DNA from 3 places in the Oerskovia sp. NPDC056781 genome. Region 1 is predicted to be linked to each of the others. Evidence: riboswitches for the same ligand, from Rfam matches in the RefSeq annotation. Region 1 holds a riboswitch; each other region holds the start of a gene.
What was found. Region 1 has a riboswitch for S-adenosylmethionine ahead of ACFRCR_RS08530 (NADPH-dependent FMN reductase). Riboswitches for the same ligand answer to the same signal wherever they lie in the genome.
Positions count from the first base shown of each region.

Region 2: linked by a shared signal. The riboswitch ahead of ACFRCR_RS14115 (aminotransferase class V-fold PLP-dependent enzyme) and the one ahead of ACFRCR_RS08530 (NADPH-dependent FMN reductase) in region 1 are both predicted to bind S-adenosylmethionine.
Region 3: linked by a shared signal. The riboswitch ahead of ACFRCR_RS12955 (methylenetetrahydrofolate reductase) and the one ahead of ACFRCR_RS08530 (NADPH-dependent FMN reductase) in region 1 are both predicted to bind S-adenosylmethionine.

Region 1 covers NZ_JBHUAD010000070.1:13,338-17,200, reverse strand. Annotated here, with positions in the region: gene ACFRCR_RS08535 (flavin reductase family protein) at 1-503, opposite strand, end outside; gene ACFRCR_RS08530 (NADPH-dependent FMN reductase) at 500-1,189, opposite strand; SAM riboswitch class IV at 1,210-1,319, opposite strand; gene gdhA (NADP-specific glutamate dehydrogenase) at 1,548-2,885, shown strand; gene ACFRCR_RS08520 (copper homeostasis protein CutC) at 3,121-3,863, shown strand, end outside.
Region 2 covers NZ_JBHUAD010000177.1:4,181-8,043, forward strand. Annotated here, with positions in the region: gene ACFRCR_RS14100 (O-succinylhomoserine sulfhydrylase) at 1-206, opposite strand, end outside; gene ACFRCR_RS14105 (rhodanese-like domain-containing protein) at 227-691, opposite strand; SAM riboswitch class I at 698-790, opposite strand; gene ACFRCR_RS14110 (phosphotransferase enzyme family protein) at 865-1,776, shown strand; SAM riboswitch class IV at 1,856-1,970, shown strand; gene ACFRCR_RS14115 (aminotransferase class V-fold PLP-dependent enzyme) at 2,012-3,412, shown strand; gene ACFRCR_RS14120 (GNAT family N-acetyltransferase) at 3,536-3,863, shown strand, end outside.
Region 3 covers NZ_JBHUAD010000149.1:1,612-5,474, reverse strand. Annotated here, with positions in the region: gene ACFRCR_RS12960 (hypothetical protein) at 1-832, opposite strand, end outside; SAM riboswitch class I at 1,047-1,149, shown strand; gene ACFRCR_RS12955 (methylenetetrahydrofolate reductase) at 1,262-2,311, shown strand; gene metE (5-methyltetrahydropteroyltriglutamate--homocysteine S-methyltransferase) at 2,332-3,863, shown strand, end outside.

The sequences.
Region 1 (3,863 bases):
TCGCTGCGCGTCCCCGACGCGAGCGCACGCAGCGAGACCAGGTAGCTGTCGCCCACGGGCGTGCGCTGGATGATGCGCCCGCGCACCCAGGACAGCGCGCCGTCGATCACGGGCTCCCCGGAGTCGAGCGGTGACCACCCGCCGGCTGCGAAGCGGTCGATCCCGCTCGTCGCGAAGCGCGCCGACACGTCGTCCTGGTCGGCGCTGAGGAAGTTGACCGTGACCGTGCGGGCCGCGGAGATCGCGGGCCACGACGACGAGGTCGACGCGAGCGAGAACGCGAGCAGCGGCGGCGCGGCCGAGACCGAGATGACCGACGTCGCCGTGAAGCCCACCGGGCGGCCCTCGTGCTCGAGCGCGACGACCGCCACGCCCGCGGGGTGCTGCCGGAACACGGCCTTGTAGGCGTCGGCGCTGAGCTGCGGCTCGTCCTGCTCGTGGAGCAGGGCCTCGAGCCCGGCGAGGCCCGCGACGTCGGAGCGGGTCGTGGGTTCGGCGGTCATCGGGTCACCTCGGCGAGCTCGGGAGCGGTCCGGTGGGTGGGGACGTCCTGCCCGACGGCGGCGCTCACCGCCCGGAGCAACGGGCCTCCCGCACGGTCGAGCCAGGCGTCGACGGTGCTCGCGAGCTCGGCCTCGCCGAGCTGGGAGTCCAGGAGGGTGAGCGTGCGTGCGGGGACCGTCGCGCCGAGCTCCACGAGGAGCGGGCGCAGGTGCACCTCGCCCGCGAGAGCGTGCGCGGGGTTGCCCGACACCACGACCGGGACGGCCACGACCCCGGCCAGGCCGTCGGGGCCGTAGAGGTCGAGGAACGCCTTGAGCAGCCCGGTGTACGAGCCCTTGTAGACGGGCGTCGCGACGACCAGTACGGCGGCGCTCGCGGCGATGTCCCGCGCGGTGTCGGCGCGCGGGTGCTCGGGGGCGAGGATCTCGGTGGCGATCTCGGCGAGGTCGATCGTGGCCGGTGACGGCCCTGTCCGGGAGGGCCCGGTCTGCGGGGCCCCGGCTGGGTCGACCGGGTCGGCCGGGTCGGCCGGGGCGAGGCCCAGGTGGTCGGCGACTCGGGCTGCGACCGTCCGGGCGGCGGTCAAGGTCCGTGAACCGGGCCGCGGGTTGCCGACCAGGGTCACCACGGCCGGTCGCGGGTCGTCGGTCTGCGTCGGGCGGGGTGCTTCGGGGTGCTGGGTCATCGCTTCCTCACTGTCGTCGTGCTGCACGCTTGCCGCGTCGTGCCGGCGCGGCCAGGTCATCTCCCGGAGCACCCCGTCGTGAAGGGGTTGCTGACCAGCGAGCCGGGGCTTCGCGCTGGTGCTCGTGACCTCTGGGTAGGGGTATAGCCCCGGCGGGGGGAATCTGCACCGATCAGGTCGAGAATTCTCAGAGGGTGGACGGAGGTTTCCTGCACCGGACCCTCGAACTGTTGCCTCGAGCAAGGGCGGCGTCCCAGGTCATGAGCCTGGCGTCTCCCAGAGTGGGACGGGAGTACGGCGATGTTTACGAGTACGTAACCTGGTGCGGTTCAAAGCCCGCCCTGCCGAGGAGCACTCCATGGATAGTCGTCTGCAGTCCGTCTTCGACGAGGTCCTCGCCCGCAACCCTGGTGAGGTCGAGTTCCACCAGGCGGTTCGCGAGGTCTTCGACTCGCTCGGGCCGGTGCTCCAGAAGAACCCCCAGTACGTCGACGCCGCCGTGCTCGAGCGCATCTGCGAGCCCGAGCGTCAGATCATCTTCCGCGTGCCGTGGGTCGACGACCGGAACCACGTCCAGATCAACCGTGGCTTCCGCGTCGAGTTCAACTCGGCCCTCGGCCCGTTCAAGGGCGGCCTCCGCTTCCACCCCTCGGTGTACCTCGGGATCGTCAAGTTCCTCGGGTTCGAGCAGATCTTCAAGAACTCGCTCACCGGCATGCCCATCGGCGGCGGCAAGGGCGGCTCGGACTTCGACCCGCGCGGCAAGTCCGACGGCGAGGTCATGCGCTTCTGCCAGTCGTTCATGACCGAGCTCTACCGCCACATCGGCGAGTACACGGACGTCCCCGCGGGCGACATCGGCGTGGGCGGCCGCGAGATCGGCTACCTGTTCGGCCAGTACAAGCGCATCACCAACCGCTACGAGTCCGGCGTGCTCACGGGCAAGGGCATCAGCTGGGGCGGATCCCTCGTGCGTACCGAGGCCACGGGCTACGGCACGGTGTTCTTCGCCGACCACATGCTGCGCACCAAGGGCCAGACCTTCGACGGCCAGCGCGTCGTCGTCTCCGGCTCGGGGAACGTCGCGACCTACGCGATCCAGAAGGCCCAGCAGCTCGGTGCGAACGTGGTGTCCTTCTCCGACTCCTCGGGCTACGTGGTCGACGAGGCCGGCGTGGACGTCGACCTGCTCCGCCAGATCAAGGAGGTCGAGCGCGGGCGCGTGGCCGACTACGTCGAGCGCCGCCCCGGCGCGCGCCTCGTGACGGGCGGCAGCATCTGGGACGTCCCCGCGACGGTCGCGCTGCCGTGCGCCACCCAGAACGAGCTGAGCGAGCAGGACGCGAAGCAGCTCGTCGCGAACGGCGTCGTCGCGGTCGCGGAGGGCGCCAACATGCCCACGACCCCGGGCGCGGTCTCGCTCCTGCAGGACGCCGGCGTGCTCTTCGCCCCGGGCAAGGCGGCGAACGCGGGCGGCGTCGCGACCTCGGCCCTCGAGATGCAGCAGAACGCCTCGCGGGACGCGTGGACGTTCGAGTACACGGAGGAGCGCCTCGCGCACATCATGGAGGGCATCCACTCGCGCTGCGAGGAGACCGCCGACGAGTACGGCGCGCCCGGCAACTACGTCCTGGGCGCGAACATCGCGGGCTTCACCAAGGTCGCCGACGCGATGATCTCGCTGGGCGTCATCTGACGCACCCGCAGGGCCTCCGGGCCCGGCGGACCGACGGGAGCGGTGCGCTCCGTGCGCCTCGCGGCGCGCGGAGGGCGCGGCTCCCGTCGTCGTCCCGGGGGTTCTGTCCCGTCCGGACGTCCGGACGCCCGGACGGATGGGACGCTCGAGGCGCCCGTGACGGCGTCGGGTCTACGCTGACCGCTGACACGGGTGCGCTGCGGCGTGCCGACCCCGACCCAAGGAGCATCCCCACATGGCACGCGAGGTCGCCCTCGAGATCGCAGTCCAGGACACCGACGGCGTGCGGATCGCCGCGCAGATCGGCGCACGCCGCGTCGAGCTGTGCGCGGCGCTCGGGGCGACGGGTGGGCTGACGCCGAGCGTGGGGCTCGTCGAGGCCGCGGTCGCGGCTGCGGCCGAGGTGGCGGGGGACGGCGTGCCCGTCGAGGTGCACCCCCTGGTCCGGCCGCGCGCGGGCGGGTTCGTGTTCAGCGCGGCAGAGCTCGACGTACAGGTGCGCGACGTCCGCGCGGCCGTGGCAGCGGGGGCGTCCGGGGTCGTGATCGGCGCCCTCACGGCCGACGGTCTGGTCGACGCGGACGTGGTGCGTGCTCTCGTCGCGGCCGCGAGCGGGCGTGACGTGACGTTCCACCGGGCGATCGACGTGGTCGAGGACGTCACGGCGGCGCTCGACCTCCTCGCGGACCTGGGCGTCACGCGTGTCCTCACCTCGGGCGGCGCCCCGAGCAGCATCGACGGTGTCGACCGGCTGCGGGAGATGGCACGTCACTGCGCGGGGCGCGTGCAGGTCCAGGCGGGCGGGGGAGTGCGCCCGCAGGACGTCGGGGCGCTCGTGGCCGCCGGGGTGGACGCGGTCCACCTCTCGGCCAAGCGCACGCTGTCCGACGACGGCGGCCCCGGTGGCGGGGGCGGGTCCGGCTACGAGGTCACGGACCTGGACGTCGCGCGCGCGGCGCGGGAAGCGGTCGACGAGGC
Region 2 (3,863 bases), on a different contig from region 1:
AAGCGGTCGACCTCGCCTGTGAACGCGGCCTCGGCCTCGGCGGCGCTCCCGTACACGTAGCCCTGCGTGAGGAAGAGCGCCTCGCTCGTCTCCTCGAAGTTGGTGCGGGCGTGGCCGCCGCGCACGGCGAGCGTGTCGGGGCGGACCGAGCGGGGGAGCGGGCCACGACCCGAGCCGCCCGGGATGCCGGCGGGGATGCGGAGCACGCCGTCCCCGGTCGCGGCGCTCACGACTGCGTCCAAGGCAGGCCCGCGGCGCGCCAGCCGTCGGAGCCGCGGTGGCCGGTGCCGTCGAGCGCTCCCTCGAAACCCTCGAGGACGTTGTACGCGGGGCCAAGCCCCGCGGCGGTCGCGGCCTTGGCCGCGCCGATCGAGCGGGCTCCCGAGCGGCACAGGAAGACGACCGGACGCTCAGGGCTCAACCCGGCCGCGGTGAGCTCCGCGACGAACGCCGGGTTGGGGCGGCCCGTGACGTCGACCCACTGGGTCAGGACCGGTTCGCGGCCCGTCGAGGCAAGATCGGGGACCCCGACGAAGCGCCACTCGGCGTCGGTGCGGACGTCCACGAGGACGGCGCTCGGGTCGCTCTGGAGCAGGGCCCACGCCTGCTGGGGCGTGATGTCCCCGGCGTAGCCGTCGGCAGGCCGGGCGTCGGGGACCGGGGCAGCGGTCGCGCGGTCGGGGGCACTCATGGTGATCCTCCATCGGTCGTGGCGGTAGCACCCTCGCCCGTCACCGGGGGGTTGCTGCGGCGTCATCGTGCCAAGTCACTCAGCCGCTCTGGATGGTTGCGTCGGATCGTACGCCACCGTGACCACGGAAAAGAACAGGTGTCTCGCAGGGTGGTCGGGCTAGGTTCCTGCGCATGAGCGACCTCCCCGCACCGGACCACGAGGTAGAGGAATCCCGTCGAGACGGAGGGCCAGGGGGCTCTACCTCGACGCAAGCCCTCTACCTCGCGGCGCCCGACCAGGCCGAGGAGCCCCTGGCCGGCGGGAACTCGACGACGGTCGTGCGCAGCGGCGACACCGTCCGCCGGACCGCGGGGCCCTGGACGCCCACGGTCCAGGCGCTCCTGCGGCACCTGCGAGCACAGGGCGTCACCGAGGTACCCGAGCCGCTGGGAACCGACGACCAGGGGCGAGAGGTGCTGTCGTTCCTCCCCGGTGACGTCGGGAACTACCCGTTGCCCCCGTGGGTCTGGGACGACGCGGTGCTCCGGGATGCGGGCGCGCTGCTGCGGCGCGTGCACGACGCGAGCGTCGGGTTCCTCGACACAGGCGCCGCCGCCCTCGTCCCCGACGCCCCGCCGGCCCCTGTCTGGCAGACCGCACCGCACGAGCCCGCCGAGGTCGTGTGCCACAACGACGTCGCCCCGTACAACATGGTCTTCCGCGACGGAACCCTCGTGGGGCTCATCGACTTCGACACCGCGAGCCCCGGCCCCCGGATCTGGGACCTGGCCTACCTCGGCTACCGGCTCGCGCCCCTCGTGGCGGACGCAGGGGAGTCGGAGGGGAGCGACGTCGTCGGGCGGCTGGACCCGATGGCGCGGCTCGACGCCCTGGTCTCCGCGTACGGGATGCCGTACTCGCGCCGCGAGGTCCTGACCACCGTCGTCGCGCGGCTCGACGAGCTCGCGGCGTTCACGGACGAGCGGGCGACCGCGACCGGTCGGGCCGACTTCCGGGAGCACGCGGCCATGTACCGGGCCGACGCGCGGCGCGCGCAGGCGCTCGCGGACGCGTCCTCGGCCTCGCCCGTCCTGCCCGCCTGACAGACCACCCTGACCACGATCCGAGACGCGGTGCCCACCGGTTGACACGCTCCGCGCGCCTCGACCATCCTGGACACCAGGTCATGAGTGCCAGCGCAAAACCCCGGTTTGCTGGCCGGCAACCCTCCTCCGCGGTGGGGTGCCCCGGGTGACGACCAGGTCCCTCTCTATCTGGAGGGGGGCAAGCGCGGAGGGGCCGGCACGGCGAACTCCGACGACCACCGGAGGACGTGCCATGAGCGCACACGCAGTCATCGAAGCACCCACCTCGTGTGCCGTGCTGCCCGTCGTGGGCAGCGACACCCTGGTCCCCCTCGTCGACGGGCGCAGCGTCCCGTACGCGAACCTCGACGTCGCGGCCTCGGCCCCGGCGCTCCAGGTCGTGGCCGACCGGGTCACCGAGGTCCTGCCGCTGTACGCGAGCGTGCACCGCGGCGCGGGCTACCTGTCCCAGGTGTCGACGGCCCTCTACGAGGCCGCGCGCCAGACCATCGGCGCGTTCGTCGGCGCGCGCGAGGACGACGTCACGATCGTCACGCGCAACACCACGGACTCCCTCAACCTCCTCGCGGGCTGCGTCCCGGCCCGGGCCGACGGCTCGCCAGGGCGTGTGCTCGTCCTCGACGTCGAGCACCACGCGAACCTCCTGCCCTGGCAGCGCACGGGCGGCGCCACGGTCCTGGTCGGCGGTGCGACGGTCGCCGAGACCCTGTCCGGGCTGCGCGCCGAGCTGTCGCGCTTCCCGTACGCGCTCGTCGCGGTCACGGGCGCGTCGAACGTCACGGGCGAGTCGCTGCCGCTCGCCGAGGTCGTGACCGCGGCGCACGACGCCGGCGCGCGCGTCCTGCTCGACGGCGCCCAGCTCGTCCCGCACCGGGGCGTCTCGCTCGCCGCGACCGACGTGGACTACGTCGCGTTCTCGGGGCACAAGACCTACGCGCCGTTCGGTGCGGGCGCTCTCGTCGGTCGCCGCGACTGGCTCGACACCGGCACGCCCTACCTCGCCGGTGGTGGCGCGGTCCGCAACGTCACGCTCGACGGCACCACGTGGCAGAGCGCCCCGGCACGGCACGAGGCCGGGTCGCCCAACGTGATCGGCGCGGTCGCGCTCGCCTCCGCGTGCGACGCGCTCGCGGCCCTCGAGCCCGGCGTGCTCGTCGCGCACGAGACCGAGCTGCGGGCCCGGCTCGTCGCGGGGCTCGAGGCGATCGACGGCGTGCGCGTCGTGCGGGCCTGGGCCGACGCCGTCGACCCGGTGGGGGTCGTGACGTTCTCGGTCGACGGCTCCGACGCGGGGCTCGTCGCGGCCTACCTGTCGGCCGAGCACGGCATCGGCGTGCGTGACGGCCGCTTCTGCGCGCACCCGCTCCTGGCCCGGCTGGGCTTCCCGGCCGGGGCGATCAGGGCGTCGATCGGGGTCGGCACGACGGGCGAGGAGATCGACCGTCTCGTCACCGCGCTGCGCACCTGGGTGAGCGAGGGGGCCAAGGCCCGGTACGAGGTCGTGGACGGCTGCTGGGTCGTGAGCGACGACCCGCGTCCGCTCTTGCAGGTCGCGGGGCTGTCGGGCCTGTTCGCGACGGCCGCCGCAGGCAACATCACGGCCGCCGTGGGCTGCGGACCGGCCCCCGCCTGAGCGCCCTCTGACCTGCGGAGACGCTGCCTGGAGCGCAACGTTCACCGGTCCGTCACCCTGTCGTTCACGAACGACCGCTCCGTGGTCTTGGCGGCGACGCCTGCGTGTGTTCTGATATGCGCTGTGCAGCACGATGTCCACCTTGAAGGCCACGGGTTCCGCCTCGAACCCCTGGCTGTCGCGCACGCCGGTGCGCTGGCCCAGATCGTCGATCCGTCGATGTGGGCAGGCATGAGTACGACCCTCCCCGAGGGGGAGGTCGGGATGGTGAACTTCATCGAGGACACCCGCGCCACCCGCGCGCTGACGGCCTTCGCCGTCGTCGACGCGGGCTCGGGTCTCGTGGTGGGGAGCACCGCTTTCCGTGACCTGTCGCTCGACGACAGGCGCGTGGAGATCGGGCGGACCTTCTACGCCCGTTCCACGTGGGGGAGCCTCGTCAACCCGGTTT
Region 3 (3,863 bases), on a different contig from region 1:
CGACGACCAGGCCCCCAGGTGTCAGGTAGGACAGGACGCCGCAGCCGTGGACCTCCACCGTCCCCGTCCGGTAGACCGCACGGACGGCATCACCTTCGGTCGCGCACAGCGGGCCCTGCGCGTCCTCCTTCACGGTCAGCCGTCGCTCCCACGCCACCGTTCCCGTCCGGACGTCGACGGACCGGACCACGACCCCCGTCTCGTCCCTGGTGGCCTGGAGCACCGTCCCACCGGGACCGGTGACCGCCTCGCCCCTGCGTGGGTCCACCTCCACCTCGGCCACCACCGCACCGTCGACGCTCACGAGTCGGGCTGTGGGAGCATCCTCCCCCTGGCCCAGGCACACGAAGGCCGACGCCTCCGGCGTCCCCTCGACGCCCTCCTGGTCGGCGGCGCAGACCTGCCGGGTCAGGTCGTCCAGCCGCCAGCGCTCGTCGCCCGACCCGAGGTCGTACCCGACGGTCCCGGAGCGCCCCGGGATCACCAGCAGGTCCCCCACGGTGAACGGCTCGCCCTCGTCGCGGTCGACGCTCCACTCGGCACGCGGCGCGTAGGCGAGGTCGAAGATCCCGCCCTCGGACGATCGGAGCGTCTCGAGCGCGTCGTCCTGGGCCGCCCCGTCACGCGTCACGACGACCGCGGCCGCCGTCCCGAGCACGCCGAGACCGGCGGCGAGGCCGACGAGGAGGGCGGCACGGCGCCGTCGGGCGGAGCGGTCGAGCGGGCGCCCCCTCTGCTCGCGACGACGCGGCTCCGGGTCGACCGGGTCGACGTCCTCGGACGAGTCGTCGAGCATGAACACGACCTGCTGCTGGCTGCGTCGGCGAGGCACGCCCGGAGCATACCGGCGACGTCGAGAAGGAACGCCCGACGGTCCGGTGGCGACCGACAGGCGTACGTTGGAAGGGCGAATGCAGGGCCCGACGGAGCGACCCTGCGACAGCGTGGACGGAACACGGACCGGCCTGAACGACCACCCCGGACCCCTGCGTCTCACGCTTCGAGCAGATATTGGCTCAGATCATGGATTCCCCCTACGATCGTCAACACCATCCAGAGCGGTCGAGAGTCCTGGCTCGTTGACACCGCAGCAACCCCCCAACGGAAGCCTCCCGCGGGTACGGGTGCTACAGCCAGGTTCGATGGAGCGATTCATGACCGAGGCATCTTCCTGCGCACCCCTACACCGCACCGGGGTCCCGCGCGCCAGTCGTACGGCCCCCGTGGCCACCACCAGCACGCCCCTCGTGGCGGTCACGCGATGAGCATCGTCGACCTGGGGCACTTCGGGCACGAGGCACCGCGACCCACGGTGTCGTTCGAGCTCATGCCCCCGCGCCGCCCCGACGCCGCACCCAAGTTCTGGGAGACGGCCCGCCGTCTGGTCGCGACGTCCCCCGACTTCGTGTCGGTCACGTACGGCGCGGCCGGCACCGACCGTGAGACCTCCCGGCGCGTCATCAGCCAGCTCCTGCACGGCACGCCCGTGCTGCCCATCGCGCACCTGACGTGCGTGGGCGCCTCGCGCGAGGACGTCGAGGACGTCATCACGGACTTCCTCGACGCGGGCGTGCGCAGCTTCCTCGCCCTGCGGGGCGACCCGCCGCGCGACCAGCCGGACTGGCGCCCCGCCGAGGACGGCGTGCGGTCGAGCACCGAGCTCGTGGCCCTGCTGCGCGAGGTCGAGGCCGCGCGCTGCGCCGCGAGCCCGAGCGTCGCGCTGCGCGGCGCGGCCCGCCCGCTGACCATCGCGGTCGCGACGTTCCCCGACGGGAACCTCGCCGCCGGGACGAGCCGCACCCAGGAGGTGCGCCGCCTGTGGCAGAAGCAGCAGGCAGGCGCGGACTTCGCGATCACGCAGCTCTTCTACGAGGCGTCCTCGTACATCGACTTCGTCGCCGAGGCGCGCGCCGCAGGGGTGACCATCCCGATCCTCGCGGGCCTGCTGCCCATGACGGACCCGGCCCGGCTCGCACGCGTTGAGGAGCTCACGGGCGTCCCGGCACCGCAGCGCGTCGTCGAGGCCCTCGAGGCCGAGCAGGACCCCGCCGCGCGCCACGCCCTGGGCATCCGCCACTCGGTCACGCTCGCGCGCCAGGTCCTCGCCGCCGGTGCGCCCGGCCTCCACATCTACACGTTCAACAAGCACCAAGCCGCTCTAGACCTGCTCGAGGGAGTCGACCTCGGCGGTGGGGCAGCGGGGGACGCCGACGGCGTCTCGTCCCGCACCCCCGACCTGGCCAGCGGGCCGTGGGTCTCCGGCACTCCCCTTCCCTCCGCCGAGCCTGCCCTGGGCAGCTCCTCGGTCTGACCAGTTCAGAGGTATTCACCATGAGTGCACCCACGTTCCCGTCCGGTTCCGTCCTCGGATACCCCCGCATCGGCCCGCGCCGCGAGCTCAAGAAGGCCGTCGAGTCCTTCTGGGCCGGCAGGACCACCGCCGACGAGCTCGAGGCCACGGCCTCGGCGCTGCGCGTCGCCGCAGCGAAGCGCCTCGTCGACCTGGGCCTCGACGCCGCGTCGGGCGCCGTGCCCGGCTCCTTCTCCTACTACGACCAGGTGCTCGACGTCGTCGCTCTCCTCGGGGCGGTCCCGTCCCGCTTCGCGTCGCTCACCGACGCCGACGGCGCGCTGGACCTCGCGGGCTACTTCACGGTCGCGCGCGGCGCCGGCGAGGACGCCCCGCTCGAGATGACCAAGTGGTTCGACACGAACTACCACTACCTGGTCCCCGAGATCAGCGAGTCCACGCCGTTCCGCTTCGCGGACGACCGCGTCGTGCGCCAGTTCGTCGAGGCCAAGGACGCGGGCGTCGTGACCCGGCCCGTCGTCGTCGGGCCCGTCACGTTCCTCGCACTGTCCAAGGCCGCCGACGACAGCGCGCCCGGCTTCAGCCCGCTCTCGCGCCTCGCGGACGTCCTGCCCGTGTACGTCGAGCTGCTGCGCGCCCTGGCCGCGGCGGGTGCACCGTGGGTGCAGCTCGATGAGCCCGCGCTCGTGTCCGACTCGATCGACGTCCCGGCCGCCGAGGTCCACGCCGCGGTCACCGAGGCGTACCGCGTGCTCGCGACCGAGCTCGCGGTGGGCTCCGAGCGTCCCGCGATCCTCGTGGGCGCGCCGTTCGGCGGGCTCCAGGGTGAGCACGACGGCCTCGCGCTCCTGGCCGCGACCGACGTCGAGGCGATCTCGCTCGACCTCGTCAAGGGCGCTGTCCCCGCGGGCCCCGTCCCGGGCCTGGCGGACAAGACCCTCGTCGCCGGCGTGATCGACGGCCACAACGTCTGGCGTGCCGACCTCGCAGCGAAGCTCGACCTGGTCGAGGGGTTGTCGGACCTGGGGGCAGGCACCGTCACCGTCGGCACCTCGACCTCCCTCCTGCACGTCCCGCACGACGTCGAGGACGAGGACTGGACCAACGGCTCGATCGACGCCCGCCTCCGTGACTGGCTCGCGTTCGCCGACCAGAAGGTCGGCGAGGTCGCCGTTCTCGCCCAGGCCCTGACCGAGGGACCTGAGGCGGTCGCCGACCAGATCGAGGCGTCTCGCGCGGCGGTGGCCTCGCGCGCGGTGGCGAGCGGCGTCGTCGTGCCTGCGGTGCGCGAGCGCGCCGCAGCCCTCACCGAGGGCGACTTCTCGCGCGGCGACTACGCCGAGCGCGCGGCCGCCCAGCAGGCCAAGCTGAACCTCCCGCTGCTGCCGACCACGACCATCGGGTCGTTCCCGCAGACTCCGGAGATCCGCCGGGCGCGCGCGCTCAACGTCAAGGGCGAGCTCTCCGACGCGGACTACACGGCCGCGATGCAGGACGAGATCCGCCGCGTCGTCGAGCTCCAGGAGCAGATCGGTCTGGACGTCCTGGTGCA